DNA from 3 places in the Delftia sp. PE138 genome. Region 3 is predicted to be linked to each of the others. Evidence: predicted binding sites of a transcription regulator. Region 3 holds the regulator's gene; each other region holds the start of a gene.
The links. Region 3 encodes LexA, which represses DNA repair genes until DNA is damaged. Its sites were predicted from a motif close to ACTGTATNNNNATACAGT; they were not measured.
Positions count from the first base shown of each region.

Region 1: a site for LexA is predicted at 4,042-4,059, ahead of HFGMBDPB_RS27140 (PA0069 family radical SAM protein). Genes of this name have one in related genera too.
Region 2: a site for LexA is predicted at 3,447-3,464, ahead of HFGMBDPB_RS24955 (DNA topoisomerase IV subunit B). Genes of this name have one in related genera too.

Region 1 covers NZ_JABEPN010000012.1:9,933-17,513, forward strand. Annotated here, with positions in the region: gene cydB (cytochrome d ubiquinol oxidase subunit II) at 1-995, shown strand, start outside; gene cydX (cytochrome bd-I oxidase subunit CydX) at 1,046-1,171, shown strand; gene HFGMBDPB_RS27125 (GbsR/MarR family transcriptional regulator) at 1,371-1,967, opposite strand; gene HFGMBDPB_RS27130 (acyltransferase family protein) at 2,136-3,293, shown strand; gene rnk (nucleoside diphosphate kinase regulator) at 3,367-3,771, opposite strand; gene HFGMBDPB_RS27140 (PA0069 family radical SAM protein) at 4,066-5,208, shown strand; gene HFGMBDPB_RS27145 (LysR substrate-binding domain-containing protein) at 5,225-6,076, opposite strand; gene phnD (phosphonate ABC transporter substrate-binding protein) at 6,258-7,145, shown strand; gene phnC (phosphonate ABC transporter ATP-binding protein) at 7,142-7,581, shown strand, end outside.
Region 2 covers NZ_JABEPN010000009.1:61,140-68,720, reverse strand. Annotated here, with positions in the region: gene parC (DNA topoisomerase IV subunit A) at 1-504, opposite strand, end outside; gene HFGMBDPB_RS24960 (lytic transglycosylase domain-containing protein) at 544-1,425, opposite strand; gene HFGMBDPB_RS24955 (DNA topoisomerase IV subunit B) at 1,431-3,413, opposite strand; gene HFGMBDPB_RS24950 (MFS transporter) at 3,584-4,810, shown strand; gene HFGMBDPB_RS24945 (hypothetical protein) at 4,812-4,961, shown strand; gene HFGMBDPB_RS24940 (class I SAM-dependent methyltransferase) at 5,029-5,598, shown strand; gene dapA (4-hydroxy-tetrahydrodipicolinate synthase) at 5,674-6,570, shown strand; gene bamC (NlpB/DapX family lipoprotein) at 6,612-7,581, shown strand, end outside.
Region 3 covers NZ_JABEPN010000004.1:160,990-168,570, forward strand. Annotated here, with positions in the region: gene HFGMBDPB_RS15755 (AraC family transcriptional regulator) at 42-923, opposite strand; gene HFGMBDPB_RS15760 (MFS transporter) at 1,065-2,246, shown strand; gene HFGMBDPB_RS15765 (hypothetical protein) at 2,330-2,737, opposite strand; gene lexA (transcriptional repressor LexA) at 2,900-3,574, opposite strand; gene HFGMBDPB_RS15775 (asparaginase) at 3,673-4,662, shown strand; gene adk (adenylate kinase) at 4,753-5,409, opposite strand; gene kdsB (3-deoxy-manno-octulosonate cytidylyltransferase) at 5,666-6,460, opposite strand; gene HFGMBDPB_RS15790 (Trm112 family protein) at 6,514-6,696, opposite strand; gene lpxK (tetraacyldisaccharide 4'-kinase) at 6,761-7,581, opposite strand, start outside.

The DNA of each region.
Region 1 (7,581 bases), on a different contig from region 3:
TCGTCATCAACTCTCTGGGCCCGGTCTGGGAAGGCAACCAGGTCTGGCTCATCCTGGGCGGCGGCGCCATCTTTGCGGCCTGGCCGCAGCTGTACGCGGTCTCGTTCTCGGGCTTTTACCTGGCCATGTTCGCGGCGCTGGTGGCGCTGATCCTGCGGCCCGTGGCCTTCAAGTTCCGCAGCAAGCGCGAGGAGCCGGCCTGGCGCGCGCGCTGGGATGCCGTGCTGTGCATGGCCGGCGTGGTGCCCGCGCTGATCTTCGGTGTGGCCCTGGGCAATGTGCTGCAGGGCGTGCCCTTCCGCCTGGCGCCCGACATGCGCATCTACTACGAGGGCACGTTCTTCGGCCTGCTCAACCCGTTTGCGCTGCTGGCCGGCCTGGTCTCGCTGTGCATGCTGCTCATGCATGGTGCGTCCTGGCTGGTGTTCAAGACCGAGGGCGATGTGGCCGCGCGCGCGCGCCGCCTCGGCATGGTGGCGGCCGTCGCCACCACGGTGCTGTTCGCGGCGGCCGGCGTGTGGCTGGCCGCGCTCAACGGCTACCGCATCACCAGCGAGGTCAACACCACCGGACCGTCCAACCCGCTGTTCAAGACGGCTGCGCTGCAGGCGGGCGCCTGGTTTGCCAACTACCAGGCCCGGCCCGTGCTCTGGGCCGTGCCGGCCATCGGCCTGCTGATGCCGCTGCTGGCGGCGCTGGGCCTGTGGCTGCGCCGCGAGTGGCTGGCCCTGCTGTCCAGCGGCCTGGGCATTGCCGGCATCATCGCCAGCGTGGGGGCGTCCATGTTCCCGTTCATCCTGCCCTCGTCGCTGAACCCGCAGCACAGCCTCACGGTCTGGGACTCTTCGTCCAGCCATGTGACGCTGTTCATCATGCTGGTGTGCGCGCTGATCTTCGTGCCCCTCATCGTGGCCTACACCAGCTGGGTCTACAGCGTGCTGCGCGGCAAGGTCGACCCGATGGCCATCATCGAGGGCCGCGGCCACTCGTACTGATCCACCGAATCAAGCAACGACATTCAACGTCAAGAAAAGGACACAACACCATGTGGTACTTCGCCTGGTTGCTCGGCCTGCCGCTGGCGGCCGCCTTCGCGGTGCTCAACGCGATGTGGTACGAACTGATGGACGACGAGGCCACGCGCCGCGAACTCCTGGCCCGGGAGAAATAAAGCTCCCCCTGAGGCGCTTCGCGCCTTCCCCCTCTCTCTTCGGGAGGGGGACGACACCCTCGCTGCGGGGGCGGCCCTTGCTCGGTGTCCCTCGCTTTGGGCTACGCCAGTTTTTGCACGCGCTTACCGCCAATGAAGCATTGCTGTAAACACAATGAGCTCCCTCGGGAGCTCATTTTTGTACGCAGGCTTGCCAGGTTCAATCGTCGGTGTCGTCCGCCTTGGCGCGGCCCTTGCCGCCCGTGATGCGGTCCTTCAGGTCCAGCAGCCGGGTCACGGCCGTGCCCATGCCCATGAGCTGCATGGCGGTCTCGGGCGACAGGCGCTGTACGTCGTCAAACCAGTTCATGAGCCGGTCGATCAGCTCGTACATGTCGCGCATGCGCTGCTGGGCGTAGCGCTCTTCTTCGGTGGTGACTTCCTCCAGCATGGCGGCGCGCAGCATGGACTGGGTGGGCTCGATCTCGCGGCGGCGGCGTTCCTCTGCCAGGCGGCGGAAGATTTCCCAGACATCCTGCGGCGCCTCGAAATACTCGCGCCGGTCGCCGGGCTGGTGGCGCAACTGCACCAGGCGCCAGGCCTGCAATTCCTTGAGCCCCATGCTCACGTTGGAGCGCGAGAACTCCAGCGTCTCGGCGATCTGGTCGGCATTGAGCGGCTCGGGCGAAAGAAACAGCAGAGCGTAGATCTGGCCTACCGTGCGGTTGATGCCCCAGCGGCTGCCCATCTCGCCGAAGTGCGAGACGAACTGCCGGTTCAACGCCGGAAGAGGTTTGGGTTGCGTCATGGCATGCATTGTGCCTTCGCGTGCCGGCATGTCCTGTGCGGCTTGGAAAGCGGTGCGTCAGCTTTCTGCAAGACGCGGTCAAAAGGCGCACAATGGCGCCTTTGCGGGCTTGCGGCCAGGCGGCCCGGGCCCAGCGCCTCCCGCTTCCCGACCCGTTCGCAGATTGCAGATTGCCCCATGTCCCACGCTAGCCGCAGTGCGCTGATCGACTGCACCAAGGGCCTGGCCTGTGCCGCCATCGTCTGGCACCACCTGGCCTTCTACGGCCCCATGTCCGATATCGCCCATCCGGCCGCGCCGGACCTCATCGACTGGCTCTATGAATATGCGCGCATGGCCGTGCAGATCTTCCTGGTGCTGGGCGGCTACCTGGCGGCAGCCAGCATGGCGCCGCAAGGCCACGGCCTGCACAGCGATCCGTGGTCGCGTATCGGGCGCCGCTTCGTGCGCCTGGTCGTGCCCTATGCCGTGGCCCTGGTCGTGGCCGTCGTCGTCTCGGCGGCCGTGCGGCCCTGGTTCGACCATGCCTCGGTGTCGGGCGAGCCCGATCTCTGGCAGCTGGTGGCGCATGCGCTGCTGCTGCAGAACATCGTGGGCGAGGAGTCGCTGTCCGCCGGCGTCTGGTACGTGTCCATCGACTTCCAGCTGTTTGCGCTGACGGCGCTGCTGCTGGCCGGCACGCGCTGGGGCGGCGCCTTGCTGCGCCGACGCTTCGGCGGCCAGGCGCTGTCGCGCTGCTGGCCCTGGACGCTGAGCGTGGCGCAGGCGCTGGTGGTGATCGGCGTGGCGGCCTCGCTGCTGGGCTTCAATCTGGATGCGCAATGGGATGTGTGGGCGCCGTACTTCTTTGGCGCCTACGGCCTGGGCATGCTGGCCTACTGGGCCGCGCATGCGGACAAGTCCTCGACGGCCTGGAGCTGGTCCCTGCTGATCGTGGCCCTGGTCGTGGCGGCGCTGGCACTGCAGTGGCGCGACCGCATCGCGCTGGCCGGTGCCACGGCGCTGGCCCTGGTCGCGGCCATGCGCAGCCCCGCGTTTGCCCAGGCACAAGGCTGGGCGCCGCTGCGCCGGCTGGGCAAGATTTCGTACTCGGTGTTTCTCGTGCACTTCTCGGTCTGCCTGCTGGTCAACGCCGTGGAAAGCCATTTCTGGCCGCAGTCCATTCCCGCCGCCCTGCTGGGCATGTGCACGGCCTTTGTGCTGTCGATTGCGGCCGGCCATCTGCTGTACGAGCGCGTGGAGCGCCACGTTCCCAGCTGGCACATGGCGCTGCGCTGGCAGGCCGGCCTGGTGGGCACCGGCCTGATCGCGGCATTTGTGGCGGGCCTGCGCTGAGGCGCGGTGCGTCAGTCCACAAACAACAAAGGCAGCCGGTGGGCTGCCTTTTTCGCTTCACGCCGGTCGGCGTTCAACGGTGCAGCTCGCCTGCGCTTTCCGGCTGGAACTCGATGGCATCCACGCGCACGGTGACCTGGCCCGAGGGGCCGGGCATGCGGGACTGGTCGCCCACGCTCAGGCCCAGCAGGGCAATGCCCACGGGCGCGAACACCGACACCTTGTCGGCGCTGCCATCCATCTCCTTGGGATAGACCAGGGTCAGCGTATTGGTCTTGCCCGACTCCAGCAGCGTGAAGCGCACCGTGGAATTCATGGTCACCACGTTGGGCGGCATTTCCTTGGGCTCGAGCACGTCGGCACGGTCCAGCTCGGCCTCGAGCGCCTCGCGGCCGGGAAAGGCGGGCTGCTTGTCCAGCAGGGCCTCGATGCGTTCCAGGTCCAGGGACGAAAGAATGATGTGGGGCTTGCGCTCCATGGTGTTGGCTCCCTTGTGTGCTTGCGCCGTGGCTGCAGTGAAGGGCAGCGGCGCCCAAACGGACAAAAGCCCGGGCAACGCGGTTGTCCGGGCCAAGGCATCTTAAGAAAAGAGAAAAGCACCAAGTTGGTGCGATAAGGCCATTGTGCAGGCCCGTGCGCGTTCTGCCAAGCGAACCCGCACGGTGCGGTGCGGATTGGCGCGGGCACTTGCCAAGCCGGCAAAACCCACTTCGCAACCGCAGGCATGCGGGGAGTGCTTGTTGGTATGACTGTATTTTTATACAGTTGCTTCATGCTTTCCAGTCCTCCCACGCCTCATCACGACACGGCCCGGGTGCCCCTGCACGCCATCAAGGGCCGGGGCGCAGCCAGCCAACTGGCACACCGCTTCACCACCGACCCGCGCGAGGCCTTCGATGACGGCTGGGGCAGCCTTGAGGCGCCGGCCGAAGGCGAAGAGGCCGCTGCGCTGCGCACCGAACTGCGCTGGGAGCAGGCCCGCTCGGCGCTGAGCCGCCACCAGTCGCCCGACCTGCCGTTTCACATGGGGCTCAATCCCTACCGGGGCTGCGAGCATGGCTGCATCTACTGCTATGCCCGGCCCACGCACAGCTACCTGGGCTGGTCGCCAGGGCTGGACTTCGAGACCCGGCTCATCGCCAAGCAGAACCTGCCCGAGCTGCTGCGCGCCGAGCTGTCGCGCGCCAGCCATGTGGCCGCGCCCGTGATGCTGGGCTCGGTCACCGACTGCTACCAGCCCATAGAGCGCGAGCTGGGGCTGACGCGCCGCCTGATCGAAGTGCTGGCCGAGGCGCGCCACCCGTTTTCCATCGTCACCAAGGGCAGCGGGGTGGAGCGTGACCTGGACCTGCTGGCCCCGCTGGCGCGCCAGGGCCTGGCCTCGGTGCACATCACGCTGACCACGCTGGATGCCGACCTGGCACGCCACCTGGAGCCGCGCGCTGCCGCGCCGTACCGCCGGCTGCGCAGCATCCGCGCGCTGACCGAGGCGGGCGTGCCCGTGGGCGTGAGCCTGGCACCGCAGATTCCCTTCATCAACGAAGACCTGGAGAAGGTGCTGGAGGCGGCCGCCGACGCAGGTGCGCGCCACGCCTTCTATGCCGTGCTGCGCCTGCCCTGGGAAGTGGCGCCGCTGTTCGAGCAATGGCTGCAGGTGCACTACCCCGACCGCGCCCGCCGCGTGATGGAGCGCGTGCGCGACCTGCACGGCATCCAGGGCGAGCAGCGCGAGGCCGGCCGCGTGTACAACGCCGAGTTCGGCCAGCGCATGAAAGGTACCGGCCACTGGGCCGAGCTGCTGCGCCAGCGCTTCGCCCTGGCCTGCCGTCGGTACGGGTTCAACCGCGAGCCGCTGCGGCTCGATTGCAGCCTCTACCACCCGTCGCTTTTGCTGCCGCAACGCAGCCTGTTCTGAGAGCGGACCGGCAGGCTCAAACCGCCTCCAGAAACGACCTCACCAGCAGGCTGTCGCTGCGCTCGCGCATGCAATAGACATAGGTGGTGGTGCTGGCCGGGTCGCCCGCGATGCGCAGCGGGCGAAAGCGCGGGTCGGGGATGAATTCGGCTTCGGACACGGCGCCCAGTCCCAGGCCGCGCGCCACGGCTTCGCGTATGGCTTCGCGGCTGCCGATCTCCAGTTCGGTGCGCGGCTGCACCCCGGCGGCCTGCAGCACCGATTCCAGCGCGGTGCGCGTGGTCGAGCCGTGCTCGCGCAGCAGCAGAGGCTGGCCCTGCAGTTCGGACAGCGCGATTTCGCTGCGCCGCGCGAAGGGATGGGCGACATGGGCGAACAGGATGATGGCGTGGCGCGCGTACTCGCGCGCCAGCAGCTCCGGGCGGTCGTAGAGGCCGGCGAGCACGGCCACGTCGGTGTCGTAGCGTTCCAGGTCGGCCAGCACCTGCTGCGAGTTGCCCATGCGGATGGACAGCTGCATGCCCGGGTGCCGTGCGCGGTAGGCGGCCACCATCTCGATCACATGGAAGGGCCCCACGGCGCCGATCTTGAGCTCGCCCTGGTGCAGCTGCCCCGAGTCGCGCAGGAAGAATTCGGCCTCGGCCTCCAGCGCCATGATTTTCTGCGCCATGGGCAGCAGTCTGGCGCCTGCGCCCGTGAGCGTCATGCGGTAGCCGCGGCGGTGGAACAGCTCGATCTGGCTTTGGCGCTCCAGCGTGGCGATCTGGGTGGAGATGGTGGGCTGGCTCACGCCCAGTGCGCGGGCGGCGGCGCTGAGGCTGCCATGGTGGGCGACGGCGATGAAGGCGCGGTAGCGGGCGTTGCTCACGAAAGTCGGTATCTCAAGGTTTTGTCTATGGATGCTGTCAAAACCGATTCTGAAACTTTCACATGGCAGAAATATGTCGCTCCTAGCATTCAGCCATACCCACCCGCCTGCCGATTTGACCGGCGATTCACGGATCCACCGATCCGCCGATGTGCCTGACCTGATGCAAAGGAACACTCCCATGAAGATGAACCGCAAGACCTGGCTGCGCCATGCCGGCGCCGTGCTGGCCCTGGCCGCCACCGCCTCCACCGCTACCACTGCCGCCTTTGCCCAGAGCGCCGAGCTGCGCGTGGGCCTGATCCCCTCGGAGGACGCGCAGGCCATGATCCGCGCCAGCCAGCAGGTCATGGACCAGCTGGCCACCCGCACCGGCATGAAGGTGCGGCCCTTCGTGGCCAATGACTACAACGGCGTGATCGAGGCGCTGCGCTCCAACAAGATCGACATCGCCTTCCTCGGCCCGTTCTCGTACGTGCTGGCCAACCAGGTGGCAGGCGCCGAGGCCTTTGCCGTGGCCGTGACCAAGAAGACGGGCAAGAGCGCTTACCACAGCATGGTGATCTCCCGCAAGGACAAAGGCCCGGCCAGCGTGGCCGATCTCAAGGGCCGCAGCTTTGCCTTTGTGGACCCGACCTCGGCGTCGGGCCACCTGTTTCCCAAGGCGGGGTTGATGGCCGAGGGCTTCGATGCGGACAAGGGCTTTTCGCGCGTGATCTTCTCGGGCTCGCACGACGCCAGCATCATGGCCGTGGCCAACGGCAAGGTGGATGCGGCGGCCGTGGCCGACCGCATCTTCGACTCCGCCGTGAACAAGGGCCTGGTCAAGCGCGAGGACTTCCAGATCGTCTGGCGCTCCCAGCCCATCCCCGAGTCGCCCATGACTTGGCGCAAGAACCTGGACGCCGGCACCAAGCAGAAGGTGGCTGCGGCCCTGGTCGAGGTCAAGGACCTGCCCTGGGGTGACCAGGGCGTGCTCGACGGCTTCGCGGCCACGGATGACAAGGCCTACGACGTGGTGCGCCAGACGGCCAAGGCCCTGAAGCTGGACCTCGGGAGCATGAAATGATCCGCATCCGCCAATTGCGCAAGAGCTATGGCAGCAACCATGTGCTGCATGGCATCGACCTGGATGTGCAGCCCGGCGAGTTCGTCGTCATGCTGGGCCTGTCGGGGGCCGGCAAGTCCACGCTGCTGCGCTGCATGAACGGCCTGGCCCGCGCCGACAGCGGCACGCTGGAGGTGGGCGGCATGGACCTGATGCTGGTCGGCGGCAGGCACAGCCGGCGCGAGCTGGCTCGCCACGTGGCCATGGTCTTCCAGCACCACAACCTGGTGCCGCGCCTGTCGGTGCGCAAGAACGTGCTGACCGGGCGCCTGGGCCAGACCGGCACCCTGGCCTCGGTGCTGCAGCTGTTCCGCGAAAGCGATATCCGCCTGGCCGACCAGTGCCTGGAGCGCGTGGGCCTGGCCCACAAGGCGCTGGAGCGCACCGAGGCGCTGTC
Region 2 (7,581 bases), on a different contig from region 3:
CTGCGTGCTGCCGTCGTAGTTGGGCACGAAGTCCACCGTGCCCATGTCGATCTCGTCGAGCAGCAGGCCCGTGATCTTGGACAGGCGCGCCTCGGTGTAGCGCATGGCCGCTGCGCCGTCGCCGTCGCGGCTGCCGAAATTGCCCTGGCCATCGACCAGCGGATAGCGCTGGTTGAAGTCCTGGGCCATGCGCACCAGCGCGTCGTAGGCCGACTGGTCGCCGTGCGGGTGAAAGCGCCCCAGCACATCGCCGACCACGCGCGCGCTTTTGACGGGCTTGGCCGCCGTGTTGTGGTTGGGGCCGCTGTAGCTCAGGCCCATGCGGTCCATGGCGTACAGAATGCGCCGCTGCACGGGCTTGAGGCCGTCGGTGACATCGGGCAGTGCCCGGCCCTTGACGACAGACAGTGCGTATTCAAGGTAGGCGCGCTGTGCGTACTGGCCCAGGTCCAGGGCATCGCCGGCCGCCTGTTGGGCCAGATCCAGAGTGTTTTGATCGCTCATGAAGAAATTCGTGATCTCAATAAATGCAGTGAAGGCCGCTCATCGCGGCGATGGCAGCCCTGTGGACAAGGTCATCCGTATCCGGGGCGCTGTGCCAGGCTGTGCCGCCACCGCAGGCGCTGCCTGGCCCGCACGCTGGCGCCCGCCCTGCAGCTGCTCGTAGATACCGAGCACGGCCTTCACGTAATTGCGGGTTTCCTGATAGGGAGGAATGGCCTGCCCCGCACGCCGCACGGCACCCTCGCCCGCGTTGTAGGCGGCCAGCACCAGGTCCAGCCGCCCGGGGAACAGCCCCATCAGATGGTTGAGGTAGCGCGCGCCGGCCGGCACGTTGATGGCCGGGTCGGCCAGTTGCTGCTGCACGCTGCGCTGGCGGCTGGCCTCCACGCCGAAGCGCTGGGCCGTGGCCGGCATCAGCTGCATCAGGCCGACTGCGCCCTTGGGCGAGATGGCCTGCGCGTCAAAGCCCGACTCGACGGCAATCACGGCCTTGAGCAGGTCGTAGTCCACCCCCGTGTGGTCCGCCGCCTTGCGCAGGTGGCCGCGCACGCTCTTGTAGCGCGGCGAGATGTCGAAGAAGCTTTGCATCCGCGTGCTCGCCTGCAGCCTGCGCCCGGCATCGCTGCCGCCGTCATCGTCGGCAGCGGCCTCGGCTTCCACCAGCGGGGGCTTGAGTCCCTGCTCGGTGCTGTCATACAGCGAGCCGCGGAAGTAGAGCTTGTAGCGCTCGTCCAGCGCCTGCGCGGCGAAGTGCGTGATGCCGCGCTCGTCCACGAAGGCCCAGAGATCGGCATGCGCGGGCTGCGCCACCCCCCACAGCGCCAGGGCCGCGCCCAGCGCTGCAAGCGCGCGCGCGGCAGCGGCGCGCGCAGGGTGCGGGCGGTGCGGAAGGTGCTGTGGGGCAGCCGGGCGCAGGGGCATGGGGATCAGATATCCACTTCGATGGCGTCGCCGTGCAACTCCATCAGCTCGCGGCGCGCCGCAGCCTCGCCCTTGCCCATCAGCTTGGTGACGACCTGCTCGGCCGCCGCAAAGTCCAGATTCATGAACTGCACGGGCAGCAGGCGGCGCGTGTCGGGGTTGAGCGTGGTTTCCCACAGCTGCTCGGCATTCATCTCGCCCAGGCCCTTGAAGCGGCTGATCTGGCATTTCTCGCGCGGCACGCCATCCTTGGCGGACTTGTCGAGGATGGCGGTCAGCTCGCCCTCGTCCAGCGCGTACATCTTGGCTGCTGGCTTCTTGCCGCGCGCAGGCACATCGACGCGGAACAGCGGCGGAAGCGCCACATGGATGTGGCCGGCCTCGATGAGCTTGGGGAAGTGGCGGAAGAACAGCGTGAGCAGCAGCACCTGGATGTGCGAGCCGTCCACGTCGGCATCCGAAAGAATGCAGATCTTGCCGTAGCGCAGGCCGGACAGGTCGGGCGTGTCATGGGGGCCATGCGGGTCCACGCCGATGGCCACCGAGATGTCGTGGATCTCGTTGTTGGCGAACAGGCGGTCACGGTCGACTTCCCAGGTGTTGAGCACCTTGCCGCGCAAGGGCAGCACGGCCTGGGTTTCCTTGTCGCGTCCCATCTTGGCGCTGCCGCCGGCCGAGTCGCCCTCGACCAGGAAGACCTCGTTCAGGCTCAGGTCGCGGCTTTCGCAATCGGTGAGCTTGCCGGGCAGCACGGCCACGCCCGAGCCCTTGCGCTTTTCGACCTTCTGGCCCGCCTTCTGGCGGGTCTGGGCGGCCTTGATGGCGATCTCGGCCAGCTTGCGGCCCCATTCCACATGCTCGTTGAGCCACAGCTCCAGCGCAGGGCGAACGTAGCCACTGACCAGGCGCACGGCATCGCGCGAGTTCAGGCGCTCCTTGATCTGGCCCTGGAACTGCGGGTCCAGCACCTTGGCATTGAGCACGTAGCTGGCGCGCGCGAAGACGTCGTCAGGCATGAGCTTGACGCCCTTGGGCAGCAGCGAATGCATCTCGATGAAGGCCTTGACCGCCTGGAACAGGCCGTCGCGCAGGCCGCTGTCGTGCGTGCCGCCGGCCGTGGTGGGGATCAGGTTGACATAGCTTTCGCGCAGCGGCGCGCCATCCTCGGTGAAGGCCACACACCAGGCGGCGCCCTCGCCTTCGGCAAAGCTGTCGTGGTTGCGGTCGGCAAAGCCCTCGCCTTCGAACAGGGGGATGACGGCCTCGCCATGCAGGCTTTGCTGCAGATAGTCGCGCAGGCCGCCCTTGAACTGCCAGGTCTGGGTGTCGCGCGTCTTCTCGTTGACCAGGGTCACCGACACGCCGGGCATGAGCACGGCCTTGCTGCGCAGCAGATGCATCAGCTCGCCCATGGGCAGCTGGGAGGATTCGAAGTAGCGGGCATCGGGCCACACGCGCACGGTCGTGCCCTGCTTGCGCTCGCCTGCGGCCAGCGGCCGCGACTGCAGGGGCTCGACCACGTCGCCGCCCGAGAAGGCGATGGTGGCCACCTTGCCCTCGCGGTGGATGCAGGCCTCAAGGCGCGTGGCCAGCGCATTCGTGACCGAGACGCCCACGCCATGCAGGCCGCCCGAGAAGCTGTAGGCGCCGCCCTTGCCCTTGTCGAACTTGCCGCCCGCATGCAGGCGGGTGAAGACCAGTTCCACCACGGGCGCCTTTTCCTCGGGGTGCATGCCGAAGGGGATGCCCCGGCCGTCGTCCTCGACGCTGTAGGAGCCGTCGGAATGCAGGGTGAAGCGGATTTTCTTGCCGAAGCCGGCCAGCGCCTCGTCGGCCGCGTTGTCGATCACCTCCTGCAGCACATGCAGGGGGTTGTCGGTGCGCGTGTACATGCCGGGACGCTGCTTGACGGGCTCCAGGCCCTTGAGCACGCGTATCGAGCCTTCGGAGTATTCGCTGGCGGAAGTGGGAGATGGTTTGACTGCCATGGGGGCGGATTGTAGTGCGCGGCCCGGCTCAGTGCTGGATACATTCACAGTCATTGACATTGACTATCCCGAAAAGGCCAGTGCCGCCAAGGGCTACGAAGTGCCGCGCTGGCGCATGGGCGACCCACGCGTCGCAGCGCAAAACCCGGAGTTTCGCTAAAGTTTGCCGCATGCACAAAAACAACCAACCCATGTCCATGGTGCAGATACTGCTGTGCGGGGGCGCAGTCGTGACGCTGTCCATGGGAATCCGGCACGGCTTCGGCCTGTGGCTGCAGCCCATCACCCAGGAGATGGGCTGGACGCGCGAGTCCTTCGCGCTGGCCATTGCCATCCAGAACCTGTCCTGGGGCGTGCTCGGCATCTTCGGCGGCATGCTGGCCGACCGCTTCGGCGCCTTCCGCGTGCTCCTGGTGGGCGCGCTGCTGTATGCGCTGGGCCTGGCCGGCATGGCCATGGCGCCCACGACAACCTGGTTCGCACTGACGGCCGGCGTGGTGATAGGCGCAGCCCAGGCCGGCACCACCTATGCCGTGATCTACGGCGTGCTGGGCCGCCAGATTCCCGTGGCGCGGCGCAGCTGGGCCATGGGCGTGACGGCGGCGGCGGGCTCCTTCGGCCAGTTCTTCATGGTGCCCGTGGAAGGCAGCCTGATCTCGAACTTCGGCTGGTCCAACGCCCTGCTGCTGCTTTCGCTGTGCGCCCTGATGATCATTCCGCTGGCCTTCGGCCTGCGCGAGCCGGGCTTCACGGCCGGCAATACCCGACCCGTGCGCGACCAGAGCGCGGGCCAGGCCGTCGCCGAAGCGCTGCGCACGCCCAGCTTCGTGCTGCTGACGGCTGGCTACTTCGTCTGCGGCTTCCAGGTGATGTTCATCGGCGTGCACATGCCCAGCTACCTCAAGGACTACGGCCTGGCACCGCAGGTGGCCAGCATCTCGCTGGCGCTGGTGGGGCTGTTCAACATCGTCGGCACCTACGTGGCCGGCAACCTGGGCCAGCGCCTGCCCAAGCGCTACCTGCTGTCCACCATCTACTTCACGCGCTCGGTGGTGATCGTGCTCTTCCTGCTCGCGCCGCTGACGCCCTGGTCGGTCTACATCTTCTCGGCCGCCATGGGACTGCTGTGGCTGTCCACCGTGCCGCTGACCAATGCCACCGTGGCCCAGATCTTCGGCGTGCAGCATCTGTCCATGTTGAGCGGAATGGTGTTCTTCAGCCACCAGGTCGGCAGCTTCCTGGGTGTCTGGCTGGGCGGCTATCTGTATGACCACACCGGTAGCTACCAGGTGGTCTGGTACCTGGCCATCGGCCTGGGCGTGGCCGCCGGCCTGCTGAACCTGCCGATACGCGAAGCCCCGGTGGCAAGGCCGCGTGCGGCGCAGGCGGCGGCCTGACATGACGACAGCCACCACGCCCCGCCCACAGCTGCTGCGCAGGCTGGCGCTGTGGGCCGCCGTGCTGCTGGTGCTGGGCCTGGTCTTCATGCTCTATCTGCAGCCCGAGTTCATGCTGGGCATGGCCGACCAGCTCTGGGCCTGCTTCTGAAATTGAAGCGCGGCAAAGGCCTGGCGGCACAATGGCGGCCGCTTTCAATTCATTTCCGAGATTTCACATGCACGCAGCCACGCCGCCTTCGCCCTGGATCCAACGCTGGGCGCATCTTCTGGCACCCGAGGCCACCGTGCTCGACGTGGCCTGCGGCCCTGGCCGCCACATGCGCTGGTTCCATGCACGCGGCCATGCAGTGACGGGCGTGGACCGCGACGCCCAGGCCCTGGCCGGCCTGCAGGGCGTGGGCGAGCTGCTGTGCGCCGACATTGAAAACGGCCCCTGGCCCCTGCCCGGCAGGCAGTTCGGCGCCGTGGTCGTGACCCACTATCTGTGGCGCCCGCTGTGGCCGGCGCTGCTGGGCAGCGTGGCCCCCGGCGGCGTGCTGCTGTACGAAACCTTTGCCCAGGGCAACGAGGCCTTCGGCAAGCCTTCCCGGCCCGATTTCCTGCTGGCGCCCGGCGAGCTGCTGCAGGCCTGCGCGGGCTGGCACATCGTGGCCTACGAGCACGGCCAGCTGGGCGAGCCCGATCGCATGGTCCAGCGCATCGCGGCACTGCGCCCCGATGCAACAGGCCGGGAACCCGTGGCCATGCTGGCGCATCAGAAGGCGTCGGGGGCTGCAATCGCCTGAATCCCTACAGGCGACCGCCTTGGGCCTGCCTCCGACACTCGTTAGAATGATCCTTTCCCGTTTTTTCTTGCGGACATGACATCCTCCTCCGTCGCTCTCACTGGCAGCATCGTTGCCCTCATCACGCCCATGCACGAGGACGGTAGTGTTGACTACCCGGCGCTGCGAAAACTCATCGACTGGCATGTGGCCGAGGGCACGGACTGCATCGGCGTGGTGGGAACGACAGGTGAATCCCCCACCGTCAACGTGGAGGAACACTGCGAAATCATCCGCGTGTCCGTCGAGCAGGCTGCGGGCCGCGTTCCCGTGATGGCAGGCTGCGGCGCCAACAGCACGCACGAGGCCATCGAGCTGGCCCGCTACGCCAAGAAGGTCGGTGCCGACAGCCAGCTGCAGGTCGTGCCCTACTACAACAAGCCCACGCAGGAAGGCCAGTACCAGCATTTCAAGGCCATTGCCGAAGCGGTGGGCGACCTGCCTGTGGTGCTCTACAACGTGCCCGGCCGCTCGGTGGCCGACATGCAGCACGACACCGTGCTGCGCCTGGCGCAGATCCCCGCCATCATCGGCATCAAGGAAGCCACGGGCAACATCGAACGCGCCCAGTGGCTGATCCGTGAAGTGCCCGAAGGCTTCGGCGTGTACTCCGGCGATGATCCGACCGCTGTGGCACTGATGCTGTGCGGCGGCCACGGCAACATCAGCGTCACGGCCAACGTGGCGCCGCGCCTGATGAGCGATCTGTGCAAGGCGGCCCTGGCCGGCGACGTGCGCACCGCCATGGACATCCAGATGCGCCTGATGCCTGTGCACAAGAACCTCTTCGTCGAGGCCAACCCCATTCCCGTCAAGTGGGCCGCAGCTCGCCTGGGCCTTTGCGGCCCGGCCATGCGCCTGCCGATGACACCCCTGAGCAAGAATCTGGAAGCCACCGTGGAAGCCGCCCTGAGCTCCGCTGGCCTGCTGTGAGGCGCCCCGCCCCACCGACCGAACGCACCAAGGATATTCGCGTGAAACAGCCCATTGCACGTCTGAGCCTGCTGAGCCTGGCCATCGGCCTGACAGCCTGCACGACCACGTTCCAAGAGAGCAAGATCGACTACAAGAGCGCCGGCAAGCAGCAGGCGCCCACCCTGGAAGTCCCGCCAGACCTGACACAGCTGTCCACGGACTCCCGCTACGCCGTGCCCGGCGGCGTGGTCTCCGCCGCCGCCATGGAAGCCAACTCCAAGGCGCAAAAGCCGGCAGAGGGCCGAACGGCCACCGCCGCCCTGGGCGATGTGCGCATCGAGCGCAATGGCGAGCAGCGCTGGCTGGTGATCAAGCGTCCGGCCGACCAGCTGTGGGAGCCCGTGCGCGACTTCTGGCTGGAAAACGGCTTCATCTTCACCACCGAAGACCGCCAGCTCGGCATCATCGAAACCGATTGGGCCGAGAACCGCGCCAAGATCCCGCAGGACGTGATCCGCAAGACGCTGGGCAAGGTCTTCGACGGCCTGTACTCCACCAGCGAGCGCGACAGGTTCCGCACCCGCCTGGAGCGCTCGGCCGACGGCTCCACCGAGGTCTACATCACGCACCGCGGCATGCAGGAGGTGTACACCAGCGCCCAGAAGGACCAGACCATCTGGCAGCCGCGCCCCTCCGATCCGGAACTGGAAACCGAATTCCTGCGCCGCCTGATGGTCAAGCTCGGCGTGAGCCAGGAGCAGGCCGACGCCGTGGCCAAGGCCAACACCACCACGGCAGCCGCCACCGGCAGCGTGCGCATGGAATCCGCCAACGGACAGCCCGTGCTGCAGATCGACGAAGGCTTTGACCGCGCATGGCGCCGTGTCGGCGTGGCCCTGGACCGCACGGGCTTCACCGTGGAAGACCGCGACCGCAGCCGCGGCATCTACTTCGTGCGCTATGTGGCGCCCGATGCCAAGGTCGAGCCCAAGGGATTCTTCAGCAAGCTGTTCAGCCGCTCGCCCGACG
Region 3 (7,581 bases):
CTTTACTCCTGAGGACTGGGTATCTTTCTGTTGCATGTGCGCTACAGGGAGATGCTGGCGGAACTTCCACGCCGGCCCTGCGCCGGGCGATTGCGCTGGTAGGCGCTGGGCGGAGCGCCAAAGCTGCGCCGGAAGACGGCGGTGAAGGCGCTGGGACTGTCGTATCCATGGGAGAGCGCCACTTCCAGGACCGAGGCGCCAGCGGCCAGCCGGGGCAGGCTGAGCAGAAGACGGGCCTGGCGGCACCATGCGCCGAAGTTCATGCCGGTCTCGCGCAGGAACAGGCGTGCCAGCGTGCGGGGATGCATGTGCAGCCGCTGTGCCCAACTGGCCAGGCCGGCGTCCTGCGATGGGTCGTCCACAAAGCTGCGGCAGCAGGCGGCCAGGGCGCCATGCCGGGGCATGGGCACGTGCAAGGACAGGGCGCGGGCGCGCTCCATTTCGTCGAGGATCAACTGCATGACACGCTCCTCCCTGCCGCCCAGCGGGTAGTCCATGGGCAGCTCGATGGCCTCCAGCACGAGTTCGCGCAGCAGGGGCGTGACCTGCATCACTCGGCAGTCATGCCACAGGCCGGGCCGCAGCCCCGGCTCCACGAACACGGTGCGCATGGCCACGGGGCCGGCGGCCATGTGGATGGCGTGCAGGGACTGTGGTGGAACCCAGACGGCGCATCCCGGGGGGACGACCCAACTGCCCGAATCCGCGCGGATCAGCATCACTCCCTCGGTGGCATGCAGCAGCTGGCCGCGGCGGTGGGCATGCGGTGCGATGGCAGCGCCGGCCGCCATGTCTGTGGCAAAGGCCACGACCGGGCGGGCCGTGTGCTCGCCGTGCGGGGGCAATGGAGCGGCCGCAGGCACGTCATCCAGGCAAGCGCGTGTGCGGGCATGGGAAAGTGGGCCACTTTGCCGGGTTGTCATTTTCTCGACGATTGTTGTTGCTTCGTAGCAGGAATGCAGATCATGCACTTTCTACGATGACCCACTTTCAATCCGCAGGAAAGTGGCAGGTATGGAGATGATTTCCCTTTCGAGAATGACGGACGTGACAGGAGGCAGGGCATGAACCGCGCACGTCTGGGGCTGCTTACGGGCACGCATGCCATCAACGACCTCTACCAGGGACTGGTTCCTGCGCTGTTGCCCTTCATGGTGCTGGAGCGCGGCTACAGCTATACGGAAGCCAGCGGCCTGATGCTGGCGGCCACGGGCCTGTCGAGCATGGTCCAGCCGCTGTTCGGCCTGTATGCCGACCGGTCGCCACGGCCCTGGATGGTGCCGGCCGGCTTTGTGGTGGCCGCCCTGGGCCTGGCCCTGGTGGGCATGAGCCCGGACTACTGGGTCAGCTGGTTGGCTGCCGTGCTGTGCGGCCTGGGGATCGCGGCCTACCATCCGTCCGCAACGGTGGCGGCCCGCATGGCGGGCGGCGGCTCGCAGAAGGCGATGAGCGTGTTTTCGGTTGGCGGAACGGCGGGGGCATCGTTCGCTCCCATGCTGGCTGCGGCCGTGGTGGGCGCAGGCGCCTTGCACCGCAGCTGGATGCTGGCCCTGCCTGCAGCGGCCATGCTGGTGCTCTGGTATGCCTGTACTTGGCGGGATGGAGCCAAGGACCATTGCGCCACCCGGCGCCTGGCCGTGGCTCAGGGCGAATTGCCCGCCAACCACTGGCGCGCCTTCTTCCTGCTGTGCGGGGTCATCGTCTGCTGGTCGATTCCCTATGTGACGGTGCTGTCCACCCTGCCCATGTTCGTGACGCGCGAGCTGGGCGGCTCGGACTTCATGGGAGCGGCCACGCTGACCTCATTCACAGCCGCTGCGGCGGTGGGCACTTTGCTGGGGGGCACGCTTGCAGATCGCCGGGGGCGCATGCAGGCCATCCGCGCCGGCTACCTGTTGGCATTGCCTGCTCTGGCGGCCCTGGCCCTGGCCTCCACGCCATGGATGGCGCTGGCCTGCACCATGGCCCTGGGCGTGTGCATGTTTCTTCCGTTTGCCGCCCAGGTCACGCTGGCCCAGGACTATCTGCCGCGCAACCAGGCCACGGCCAGCGGGCTGACCCTGGGGCTGGCCATGTCGATAGGCGGCATGGTGGCGCCGTTGTTCGGCATGCTGTCCGATGCGCGCGGACTGCGTTTTTCGTTGAGCGTCGTGCTGTGCATTCTGTGCGTTGCCGCGGCGCAGGCGTGGTGCATGCGCAATCGGCGCAGCGAGGGGAGTGCTGCACCGGCGGCTGTCAGGGCCTGATGCGCAGCCCCTGCCGCTGGGCAAAGCAAGAGACAGGCCCGGGCTCTCGCAGACCGGGTGGACGGGTTGGTCTCAGGGCGACCTCAGGCCGGTGTCTGCGCGCCGTGCGCTTCCATGCGTTCCAGGGCGGCACAGACATCGGCCATGCGGCCCGAGATGAACAGGCATTCGGGCTGCTCCTGCGGCGAGCGCTGGATGATGCGCAGACCCGAAGGCAGGGCCTGATCTGCCGGAAGTGAGGGCAGTTCGGGTTGCAGGGGCAGCAGCAGCTGCGCATCCCTGTGTTCTGGCAGCCGTGCTGACTTGCTGCGCCGCTGCTGGCTGCGGCGGCGTGCCTTGCTGAAGGACAGGATGGTCGCCTGCTCGGATTGCACAGGCGATTCGGGCTGGATGGTGCGCATGGCGGGCTCCATGGCGGCGGCGGGCAGGCGAATGCCCTGTGCCAGGCGCAGGAAGGACAGAGAAGACAGTGTTGGCAGAGCGAATCCCATGTGACGACTCCTGTTGGCGTATTTCAAAGAGGCATGGACACAGGCAGGATTGCGGTTTGCGGGCAAAGCTCCGCCCAGGGCGAAGCTGCAAGGCTTCGCGCCTACCACCTGGGCGGTGCATGAAGTAGGGGGTGGCAACCCGTGCAGGGCTGCCTGTCCGGTTTACATGGACATGCTGTTGCGGATCAGCCCCACGGCCAGGCCTTCAATGGCAAAGGCCTCTTCGGGAGCGACGCGGATCACCGGGTAATCGGGGTTTTCCGGCAGGAGCTCCACGCCCTGCGTGGTGCGGCGCAGGCGCTTGACGGTGACTTCATCTCCCAGGCGTGCCACGACGATCTGCCCGTTGCGGGCTTCATGCGCGGACTGCACGGCCAGCAGATCGCCGTCCATGATGCCCGCGTCGCGCATGGACATGCCGCGCACGCGCAGCAGATAGTCCGGGCGGACCTGGAACAGGCTGGGTTCGACGGAATAGGTCTGGTCGATATGTTCCTGGGCGAGAATGGGCGAGCCCGCCGCGACGCGGCCCACCAGCGGCAGCATCAGCGGCGCCAGGGCCGACAGCGGCAGCCCGAAGCTGGTGCCGCGTGCGGCATTGATGTTGCGCACGGTGTCGGTACGCAGGCGAATGCCGCGGGAGGTGCCGCTGACCAGTTCGATCACGCCTTTGCGGGCCAGGGCCTGCAGGTGTTCCTCTGCTGCGTTGGCGGACTTGAAGCCCAGCGTGTTGGCGATTTCCGCGCGGGTGGGGGGAGCGCCCGTGCGGGAGATGGCGGCCTGGATCAGGTCCAGGATCTGTTGCTGGCGGGCGGTGAGCTTGGGATGGTCGAGCATGGCGTGCGTCCGGTCCTTGAATTCAGATGGCAGGCAGAGAAGTCATCTGATGATTTATACAGTATCTGTATTTTTAACCAGTTTTCCAAGAGGTGCAAGTGGGGCAGTCAAAGTTGGTGATTCTTGGCACGGGCGGCACCATCGCCGGCCGGGCGGATTCGCAGTCGCAGGCAGTGGGATACAAGGCCGGACAGATCACGGTGCAGTCGCTGCTCGATGCCGTGCCGGATCTGGAGCAGCAGGCGCTGGGGCCTGTGCAGACGCAGCAGATCGCGCAGGTGGACAGCAAGGATATGGACTGGCCCGTGTGGCGCGCGTTGCTGCGTGCCTGCACGCAGGCGCTGGAGGATGCGGACACACGCGCCGTGGTGATCACGCATGGAACGGACACGCTGGAAGAGACGGCCTGGCTGCTGCACAGCCTGCTGCCTGCCGCCAAGCCCATAGTGCTCACTTGCGCCATGCGCCCGGCCACGGCCCTGCTGGCCGACGGACCGCAGAATCTGCGCGATGCCGTGACCGTGGCCGCCAGCGGCGGGCGCAGCGGTGTGTGGGTGGTGGCCGGCGGCGAGGTGCATGCGGCGGCCCAGGTGCAAAAGGTCCACCCTTACCGACTGCAGGCCATGCGCTCCATGGAAGGTGGCCCGCAGGCCGTGGTGGAGGAAGGACGCGTGCGCTGGCTGGTGCCTGATGCGCCGGTCACGCCGGTCGCCCCCGTTGCGCGGATGGTGATTTCCGCTCCCGCTCTGTCTGACCTGCTGGCGCTGGATGAGCTGCCCTGGGTCGAGGTGGTGTTCAGCGGTGCCCTGGCGCGTGCCTGCGGCGTGGATGCGCTGGTGGCCGCAGGCGTGCGCGGCATCGTGGTGGCCGGCACGGGCAATGCGACCGTTCACGAAAGCATGGAAGCGGCCTTGCTGCGTGCGCGCGACAAAGGCGTCTGGATCTGGCGGGGCACGCGCTGCGCCGAAGGCCTGCCCGTTGCCTCGGGGCTTGGCACGGACCCCGCAGAGGCCGATCTGGTCCAACTGCCCGTGGCCAAGGCGCGGATTGCCATGATGCTGGCGCTGGCCGCGCAGCCGCGCGACTGATCCTCCGGGCGTCGCCGGCGCTTCAGATGCAGGCGGGCAACAAAAAAGCACCCGGCGGGTGCTTTTCTGGGGTCTGGCGCATGGCCTGCGTCATTCAGCCAGTGCTGCCAGGGCGCGCTGGGTGATGTCTTCCACCGAGCCCAGGCCGCTGATGGCGCGGTACTTGGGGGCTGCTGCGGCTTCCTTCTCGGCCCAGGCGCGGTAGTAGTCCACCAGCGGGCGGGTCTGGCTGCTGTAGACGTCCAGGCGCTTCTTGACCGTTTCTTCCTTGTCGTCCTCGCGCTGCACCAGCGGCTCGCCGGTCACGTCGTCCAGGCCTTCTACCTTGGGCGGGTTGAACGTGACGTGGTAGGTGCGGCCCGAAGCGGGGTGGGAGCGGCGGCCGCTCATGCGCTCGATGATGGCATCGAAGGGCACATCGATCTCGAGCACGTAGTCCAGCTTCACGCCGGCGGCCTTCATGGCGTCGGCCTGGGGAATGGTGCGGGGAAATCCGTCGAACAGGAAGCCGTTGGCGCAATCGGGCTGGGCAATGCGCTCCTTGACCAGATTGATGATCAGGTCGTCGCTGACCAGTTGGCCGGCGTCCATCACGGCCTTGGCCTGCTGGCCCAGGGGCGTGCCGGCCTTGACGGCGGCACGCAGCATGTCACCGGTGGAGATCTGGGGAATGCCGTACTTCTGGCAGATGAAAGCGGCTTGCGTGCCTTTGCCGGCGCCGGGTGCGCCCAACAAAATCAGTTTCATGGAAGTCCTTGAGGAGAGTAGAAATTCTTGTCTGCCGGATCGGCCCACCGGGGCGGACAGTCCATGCGTCATATTTTTGTCGCGGGCAAGGATAGCACGCACAGGGCCAACACTGGCTTACACGCACGGGGCAAAACTGTCGCCTGTGCAATCGCCAAAACCTGCGTTTTGCTGTCCGACAAAACCGCATGGGCGGCGTTGCTGCAAATGGCGATGCCCGGCATCGCCATTTGTGCGTTTTCAGCGGCCGGCCGATTCAGGCCGGCGGGTTGGACAGCTGGGCGCGCACCCGCTCCAGATCCTCGCGCGTGTCCACGCCAGGGCCGGGTGCATGGGGTGTGACATGGACGGCGATGCGGTGGCCGTGCCACAGCGCACGCAACTGCTCCAGGGCCTCCAGTGCCTCGGTGGGTGCCTGGGAAAGCTGGGGGAAGCTGCGCAGGAAGCCGGCGCGATAGCTGTAGATGCCGATGTGGCGCAGCGGTGCGAAGCCGGGGTGGCCCAACGCTGCCGATGCCGTCTCCCACCATGCCTGGTCCGCATGCTCGCGCGCGAAGGGAATGGGCGCACGGCTGAAATAGTGGGCCATGCCCTGGGCATCGCAGACGACCTTGACCACGTTCGGGTTGACGAAGTCGGCAAGGCTGTCAATGGCATGCGCCGCCGTTCCCATGCTGGCCGAAGGTTGCCGGGGCAGCAGGGCGGCCACGGCGTCGATGAGTTCGGGGGCGATCAGCGGCTCGTCGCCCTGGACATTGACCACGATGTCATCGCCATCGAGACCCAGCAGCGCGCAGGCCTCGGCCAGTCGGTCGCTGCCGCTGGCATGGTCGTTGCGCGTGAGCACGGCCGCCACGCCATGCGCGGCACAGGCGGCGAAGATGCTTTCGTCATCGGCTGCGACCACGCACCGTGCGGCGCCGCTGCGGCTGGCGCGCTGTGCCACGCGCACGACCATGGGAAGCCCTGCAATGTCGGCCAGGGGCTTGCCCGGCAGGCGGCTGGAAGACAGGCGGGCGGGAATCAGAACCGTGAAGGGCGCGGAGGACATGGTGCGTGCAGGAGTGAGGCGAAGGCGTGGGGCGGCGCAGGTGATGGGAAAAATCAGTCCTCGATCTCGTCGTCGTCCAGCGTGCGGGCCTCGGTTTCCAGCAGCACGGGAATGCCGTCGCGCACCGGGTAGGCCAGGCGCGCGCTGCGCGAGACCAGTTCCTGGTGCTCGCGGTCAAAGCGCAGCGGGCCTTTGGTGACGGGGCAGACCAGCAGTTCGAGAAGTTTGGCGTCCATGGCGGATCCTGTGTTTTGAAGGGAAAGGGCGGGCCGTGGCAGCCAGCCGAGACGGAGATGATAGTCAGGCGGGGCAGGGGCGCAGTGCCTGCAGCCGCTCATCCAGCAGAGCCCAGAAATCCGCCGGCAGCTGCAATTGCAGCGCAACCGCCCAGGCCTGGGGATGGGTGCGCCACAGCTTGACGGCATCTTTTTCGGTGCAGACCAGCGGGTCTTCGTTGCGCCCCAGGCGCTGGAAGCTCTCAAAATTATAGTGATCCGGCAGCGCCTGGACATGCTCCAGCGTCAGGCCTTGCTCGCGGGTCAGCATGGAGAAAAAGCCTTCGGGCCGGGCCACTGCCGCCACGGCCTCCACGGGCTGCGCACGCAGGGAGGACAGTGCGATGCGCTCGCCTTGGGCATTGACGGCTTCGCTGGACAGCTGGCGCTGTATGGCAAACGCGGGGGCGTCGGTGTCGGGGGCTGCGCCTGCATGCAGCACGGCGGTGACGGGGCGCGGCCAGGGCTCGCGCAGCGGGCCGGCCGGCAGCAGCCAGCCGTTGCCGATGCCGTCGTCATTGAAGACGCACAGCTCGATGTCGCGGGCCAGGGCCAGGTGCTGCAGGCCGTCGTCGCTGATGACCACATCCACCTGCGGGTGGCGGGCGCGCAGGGCCTGGACGGCCTCGATGCGCTTGCGGGCCACGAAGACCGGCACGCCGCTGGCACGCGCCAGCAGCGCGGGTTCATCGCCCACGTCGGCGGGGGCGCTGTCAGGACGGGCTTCGCGGCAGTCGTCCGTGCTGCGGCCATAGCCGCGCGAGACGATGCCGGGACTCCATCCGCCATCGCGCAGATGGCGGGCCAGGGCGAGCGTGACAGGGGTCTTTCCGGCGCCGCCCGCAA